DNA from 2 places in the Streptomyces sp. NPDC040432 genome. Region 2 is predicted to be linked to the other one. Evidence: riboswitches for the same ligand, from Rfam matches in the RefSeq annotation. Region 2 holds a riboswitch; the other holds the start of a gene.
The links. A riboswitch is a leader RNA that binds a small molecule or an ion and turns the genes downstream of it on or off. The one in region 2 is predicted to bind S-adenosylmethionine.
Positions count from the first base shown of each region.

Region 1: another riboswitch for S-adenosylmethionine. It lies ahead of ACZ58N_RS11035 (aminotransferase class V-fold PLP-dependent enzyme); the one in region 2 lies ahead of thrC (threonine synthase).

Region 1 covers NZ_JBVIVP010000004.1:168,183-171,586, reverse strand. Annotated here, with positions in the region: gene ACZ58N_RS11035 (aminotransferase class V-fold PLP-dependent enzyme) at 53-1,456, opposite strand; SAM riboswitch class IV at 1,674-1,790, opposite strand; gene trpD (anthranilate phosphoribosyltransferase) at 1,873-2,937, opposite strand; gene qcrB (cytochrome bc1 complex cytochrome b subunit) at 3,103-3,404, opposite strand, start outside.
Region 2 covers NZ_JBVIVP010000010.1:108,453-111,856, forward strand. Annotated here, with positions in the region: gene ACZ58N_RS21755 (alpha,alpha-trehalose-phosphate synthase (UDP-forming)) at 1-123, opposite strand, end outside; gene ACZ58N_RS21760 (glucosyl-3-phosphoglycerate synthase) at 185-1,135, opposite strand; SAM riboswitch class I at 1,321-1,478, shown strand; gene thrC (threonine synthase) at 1,496-2,785, shown strand; gene ACZ58N_RS21770 (ubiquitin-like small modifier protein 1) at 2,820-3,095, shown strand.

The sequences.
Region 1 (3,404 bases), on a different contig from region 2:
GGCCGCACGGATCACGGGTATCGGGTCCCGGTACGTCATGCCCCGAACGATGTCAGACGGCCGGGACGCAGCGGCCCTCTTCGGTGCGGTACTGCCACTTCGCACCGTCCGCGACGAGTTCCTTCACCGCGTGGACGAAGCGCTCGACGTGCTCGTCGGGGGTGCCCGCGCCGAAGCTGACGCGGATGGCGTTCAGCGAGCGCTCCCCCGGCGCGGCCTCCGGCGCCCCGCACTCGCCCGGCTCCTGCGGCTCGCTGCCGAGCAGGGTGCGGACGAGCGGGTGGGCGCAGAAGAGGCCGTCGCGGACGCCGATGCCGTACTCGGCGGACAGGGCGGCGGCGAAGTGGGAGCTGTTCCAGCCGTCGACCACGAAGGAGATGACTCCGACGCGCGGGGCGTCGTCCCCGAACAGGGACAGGACGCGGACCGCCGGGACCTCGGCGAGGCCCTCGCGAACCTTGGCGATGAGGTGGTTCTCGCGGGCGACCAGGTTCTCGAACCCGGCCTCCTTGAGGGCCTTGCAGGCGGAGGCGATCGAGTAGACGCCGATGACGTTCGGGGAGCCGGCCTCGTGGCGGGCGGCGGTGGTGTGCCACTCGACGTCGACGCCGCCGTCCTCGCGGCGGGCCACCTTGCGGGAGGCTCCACCGCCGGCCAGGTACGGGTCGGCCTCCTGGAGCCAGTCGGCGCGGCCGGCGAGGACCCCGGAGCCGAAGGGGGCGTAGAGCTTGTGGCCGGAGAAGGCGACCCAGTCCACGTCGAGGTCCCGGACGGAGACGGGGTGGTGCGGGGCCAACTGGGCGGCGTCCAGCACGATCCGCGCGCCGTGGGCGTGCGCCGCGGCGGCGAGTTCCTTGACCGGCCACAGCTCGCCGGTGACGTTGGAGGCGCCGGTGACGCAGACCAGCGCCGGGCCGTACGGCTCGCGGTCGGCGAGCGCCCGCTCCAGGCCGGCGACGGCCTCGCCGGGGGTGCGGGGGGCGTTGAGGTAGGTGACGCGGGCGTTCGTCCAGGGCAGCAGGGAGGCGTGGTGCTCGGTCTCGAAGACGAACACCTGGCAGTCGGCCGGCAGGGCCGCGGCGAGCAGGTTGAGGGAGTCGGTGGTGGACCGCGTGAAGACCACCTGGTCGGCGGGCCGGCAGTCGAGGAACTCGGCGACGGCGACGCGGCTCTGCTCGAAGAGGTCGGTGGACAGCTGGGAGAGGTAGCCGGCCCCGCGGTGGACGCTGCCGTAGTAGGGGGCGTACGCGGCGACGTCGTCCCAGACCCGCTGGAGAGCGGGGGCGCTGGCCGCGTAGTCCAGGGCGGCGTAGGTGACCTCGCCACCGGTCACGAGCGGGACGGTGACGTCGCGGCCGAGCACGGCCAGCGGCTCGCCGCAGGCGGGGGCGTCGGCGCACACGACGGTGTCGGTGGAGATGGCGGCGGTGACGGCGGCGTTCAGGGATGCGGACATGGCGGTATCTCCCGGCAGGCAGGGCGGAATGGCTTCGGAGTACCCGTACGCGGATGCGGCGCTGCGGCCGTCGGGGTACGGGAAAGCCCTCGGAAGTGACACGGGGTGCACGGAAGCGGCCCCGGTCCGAGGGGTGAAGTGGGGGCGGAGTCGCCCTATCGCATTCGCTTGCTCACGGAAAACGCTCCTCGAAGGACCAGGACCCCTGGTGTCGAGGGATCCGCGCTTGCCGTAGACCTCGCTGCCTACGGCCTGGTCATCACCCGGGGCACCCCGCCACGGAAGGAGGGTTGCCGGACAGCAAGCCGGGGCCTAAACGCTGTCACTCGTGACCTGGTCAGAATCCTGCCACACGATCTCCCGTGCGCAAGACCCCGGTCCACGATGCGGACCGGGGTCTTGGCCGAAACCGTGCCTCAGGCGTTGCTCGCCTTCACCCAGCGCTCCAGCGCGGCGCGAGCGGATCCCGAGTCGATGGACTCGGCCGCCCGGGTCACGCCCGCCGCGAGCTGCTCCTCCAGGGAGCCCGTCCCCGGGTCGAGCGCGACCAGGGCCGCGGCCGAGTTCAGCAGTACGGCGTCCCGGACGGCCCCGGTCTCGCCCGCCAGCAGCCGGCGGGCGACGTCGGCGTTGTACGACGGGTCGGCGCCCCGCAGCTGCGAGACGTCGACGAGCTCGATGCCGATGTCGCGGGGGTCGAAGGACGACTCGGTCACCGAGCCGTCGCGGACCCACCACACCCGGGAGGTGGCCGTGGTGGTCAGCTCGTCGAAGCCGTCGTCACCGCGGAACACCAGGGCGGAGGAGCCCCGCTCGGCCAGCACCCCGGCCATGATGGGGGCCACCCTGGGATCGGCGACGCCCGTGGCCTGGGCCCGTACCCTGGCCGGGTTGGTCAGGGGACCGAGGAAGTTGAAGGTCGTCCGGATGCCCAGTTCCTTGCGGGCCGGCGCCACGTGGCGCAGCGCGGGGTGGAACTTGACGGCGAAACAGAAGGTGATCCCGGCCTCCTCCGCGACCTCGACCACGCGCGCGGGGGTGAGGTCGAGGTTGACACCGAGCTTCTCCAGCACGTCGGAGGAACCGCTCGCGGAGGACGCCGCCCGGTTCCCGTGCTTGACGACCTTCGCGCCCGTGCCGGCCACGACGATCGCCGACATCGTGGAGATGTTGACGGTCTTGGCGCCGTCGCCGCCGGTGCCCACGATGTCGACGGTCCGGCCCGGGACCTCGATCAGGTTGGCGTGTTCGTACATGGCCCGCACGAGCCCGTTGATCTCCGCGACGGTCTCCCCCTTGGCCCGCAGCGCGACGGCGAAGCCGGCGATCTGGGCGTCGGTGGCCTCCCCGCGCATGATGCGGTCCATCGCCCAGGCGGTGTCGTCCGCACCGAGGTTCCGACCGGTCAGCAGGGCGTCGAGGATGCCCGGCCAGCCACGGGCCGCCACGCTGTCGCCGCCTGCCGGGGTCACAACGTTCATGGTCCGCTCCTGCTGCCTGGTGAGGTTGCCACGTCGAATGGGAAGGGGACCAGCCTATCCAGCCCCGGGGACGGCGAAGAGCCCCGTCCGGACAGTGGACGGGGCTCTCGCCGTGGCGACACCAGGATTGACCGAAATCAATCCCTCAAGCGGTCGTGCGGGGGATCAGTGGTGGCCGTGGCCGCTCTGGATCTCCTTGTACTCCTCCACCGTGGGCTTCGGGATCTGGTTGCCCTCGGCGTAGTAGCCCTTGCTGAGCTTCGCGCGCAGCTTCTCGGTGGCCTTCACCTTGCGCTCGACACCGTTCTCGTCGACCGTCGGGCCGATCTCGACCGGCTCGTACGTGGTGTACGAGGTGAGCGTGTGGAGCTGACCCTGCGGGAGCGGCTCGTGGATCTCGACGAACTCACCGTGCGGCAGGCGCTTGATGATGCCGGTCTCGCGACCGTGCAGCACCTTGTCCCGGT
Region 2 (3,404 bases):
GAGGGCCGCGGAGAGCCCGGAGACGAGACCGCCCCCGCCGCGCCGGGCACTGAGGGCGCCGTCCTGGTCGAGGGCGTACGAGAGCGGGCCGCGGTTCGCGGCGACGAGTACCTGAGAAGCCATGCGGCCAACCTAGCCAGGCCCGCCCCCGGTCAAACGCTTGTGCGCCGGGGCCCGCTGAGGATTACGCCACGCGACGGCCCGCGTACTCCTCGATCCCGGCCATCGGCGGCCGTTCCTCGGTGTCCACCGGGTAGGTATGCGGCACGAAACCGTCCGGCCCCCGCTCGAACTGCGTCAGCTCGGGCCGCACGAGGTGCCCGCGCGAGAGCCGCAGCTGCGCCGTGCGGTAGATCGCCGCCGCCATCCGGCCGAGCGCCTGCCCGTCCTGGTGGCGGTGCAGCCGCACACCGACGTCGACCTGGGCCAACGCGTCCAGCCCGACCGTGTGCAGCGCGTCCACGAGCAGGCCCAGCTCGACCCCGTAGCCGACGGGGAACGGCAGCCGCTCCAGCAGGGACCGGCGCACGGCGTACTCGCCGCCCAGTGGCTGCACGAAGCCGGCCAGCCGCGGCCAGTGCAGGTTCAGCAGGGGGCGGGCGACCAGCTCGGTGACCCGCCCGCCCTGGCCGGGGGCGTCGCCCAGCGGCCGGTCGTACATCGCCTTGACGAACTGGACCTGCGGATCGGTCAGCAGCGGACCCACGATCCCCGACACGAAGGCGGAGTCGAAGTCCCGCAGGTCGGCGTCCACGAAGCAGACGACCTCGCCGGTGGTCGCCAGCAGCGAGCGCCACAGCACCTCGCCCTTGCCGGGCAGCGCCGGGACGCGCGGGAGGATCTCGTCGCGGTGCACCACCCGGGCACCGGCGGCGGCCGCGACCTTCGCCGTACCGTCCGACGAGCCGGAATCGATCACGACGAGTTCGTCGACGAGCGGGCCGGCCGGGCCCTCGATCAGATCGCGCCGGATCACCTCGACGATCCGCCCGACGGTGGCCTCCTCGTCGAGCGCGGGCAGCACCACGCTGACCGTCGTGCCCGTCGCCCGTTTCCGGTCGAGGAGCTGGTCGAGCGGTCGGTCGGCGGCGGACCAGGAGCGGGCGGCCAGCCAGCGCTCCACCTCTTCCAGCACTCTCGGGACTCCCTGCTTCATCGGTGGTTTGGACCGAAAAGTGATCCATCTCGCGGTTCGGACGGCTGTCTCAACCACCCGGACCTTCGGTTACAGTCTTGAACAACGCGATGGCCCACCGCATGCCGGGGGTCCCGCGCACAAACGCCCGGACACGCCATGGAGCGCGCCGTCCGGTGCCATACCGCTCATCCAGAGGGGCAGAGGGATACGGCCCGTTGAAGCCCCGGCAACCCTCCAGTCGGTTCTCGCGATGCGTCTGCGACGCACTCCCGCGAGGTCCCCGGCTAGGGAAGGTGCCAATTCCGTCTCATGGCGAAGTGCGCCATGGGGAAGATGAGGAGAAAGGGCCTCGCCATCATGGCTGCACAGACCGTCGCCACCTCTGCCGAGCAGGCGTCCGTTGATCTCGGACCCGCCACCGGCCTTTCCTGTCGTGAGTGCGGAACCCGCTTCGAGCTCGGTCCCATTTTCGCCTGCGTCGAGTGTTTCGGACCGCTGGAAGTCTCCTACGAGCTGCCGCTGGGCAACCCCGAGGCCCTGCGCGCCGCCATCGAGGCCGGCCCCGACAACATCTGGCGCTACGCGCCGCTGCTGCCCGTCCCGGCGGACGTGGCCTCCAAGCCCAACCTGAACCCCGGCTTCACCAAGCTCGTCGACGCCGCCAACCTGGCCAAGGAACTGGGCGTCACCGGAAAGCTGTACGTCAAGGACGACTCCGGCAACCCGACGCACTCCTTCAAGGACCGCGTCGTGGCCATCGCCGTCGAGGCCGCCCGTGCCTTCGGCTTCACCACCCTCTCCTGCTCCTCCACGGGCAACCTGGCCGGCGCCGTCGGCGCCGCGGCCGCCCGCGCCGGCTTCCGGTCCTGCGTGTTCATCCCGCACGACCTGGAGCAGGGCAAGGTCGTCATGGCCGGTGTCTACGGTGGCGACCTCGTCGGCATCGAGGGCAACTACGACGACGTCAACCGCTTCTGCTCCGAGCTCATCGGCGACCCGCTGGGCGAGGGCTGGGGCTTCGTCAACGTCAACCTGCGCCCCTACTACGGCGAGGGCTCCAAGACCCTGGCGTACGAGATCTGCGAGCAGCTCGGCTGGCGGCTGCCCGACCAGATCGTCATCCCGATCGCGTCCGGCTCCCAGTTGACGAAGATCGACAAGGGTCTGCAGGAACTGATCAAGCTCGGCCTCGTCGAGGACAAGCCGTACAAGATCTTCGGCGCCCAGGCCGAGGGCTGCTCCCCGGTGTCGACCGCCTTCAAGGCCGGTCACGACGTGGTCCGCCCGCAGAAGCCGAACACCATCGCCAAGTCCCTCGCGATCGGCAACCCGGCCGACGGCCCGTACGTCCTGGACATCGCCCGGCGCACCGGCGGGTTCGTCGAGGACGTCAACGACACCCAGGTCGTCGAGGCCATCAAGATCCTCGCGCAGACCGAGGGCATCTTCGCCGAGACCGCGGGCGGCGTCACCGTCGGCGTGACGAAGAAGCTCATCGAGAACGGGCAGCTCGACCCGACGCTGACCACCGTGATCCTGAACACCGGCGACGGCCTGAAGACCCTGGAGGCGGTGGCCGCCGACAGCGGCCAGACCGCCACCATCCGCCCGAGCCTGGACGCGTTCCGCGCCGCCGGCCTGGCCTGATCCTTCCCACGACACCCGGAAAGGCGGTAGCGCCATGAGCGTCAACGTCCGCATCCCCACCATCCTGCGCACCTACACCGGCGGCGTCGCCGAGGTCCCGGCCGAGGGCGCGACCCTGGCCGAGGTCATCGACTCCCTGGAGAAGAACCACCCGGGCATCGCCGCGCGCGTCCTGGACGACCAGGGCAAGCTGCGCCGGTTCGTGAACGTCTACGTCAACGACGACGACGTGCGCTTCGAGGGCGGGTTGCAGACGGCGACGCCCGACGGCGCCGGCGTCTCGATCATCCCGGCCGTCGCCGGCGGCTGATCGTCCCGGACGGGCCGCCGATCGTCGCCCGCGGGCGACGGCCGTCGCCCACCGATTTCTGAATTGCCCCCTCCGTCAATAAGCGGAGGGGGCAATTCTGCTTGATTGGTAGCGGTAGGGTTGGGGAAGTCCCCTCCGCTGTTCTTGCCCGCCGCATATGAGCGGGGCCGGCGAGGGTTGACATTGAGTCAACATGTGCGCGCGCTATGGGGCTTTGGCGTGGATTGTCAGGCCCGAGTTGCCCAGGAGTATGGCAAATTTTCACTCTATTTCAATGTTTTCGCGTGTCCGGATTTCTCGTCGGATTGA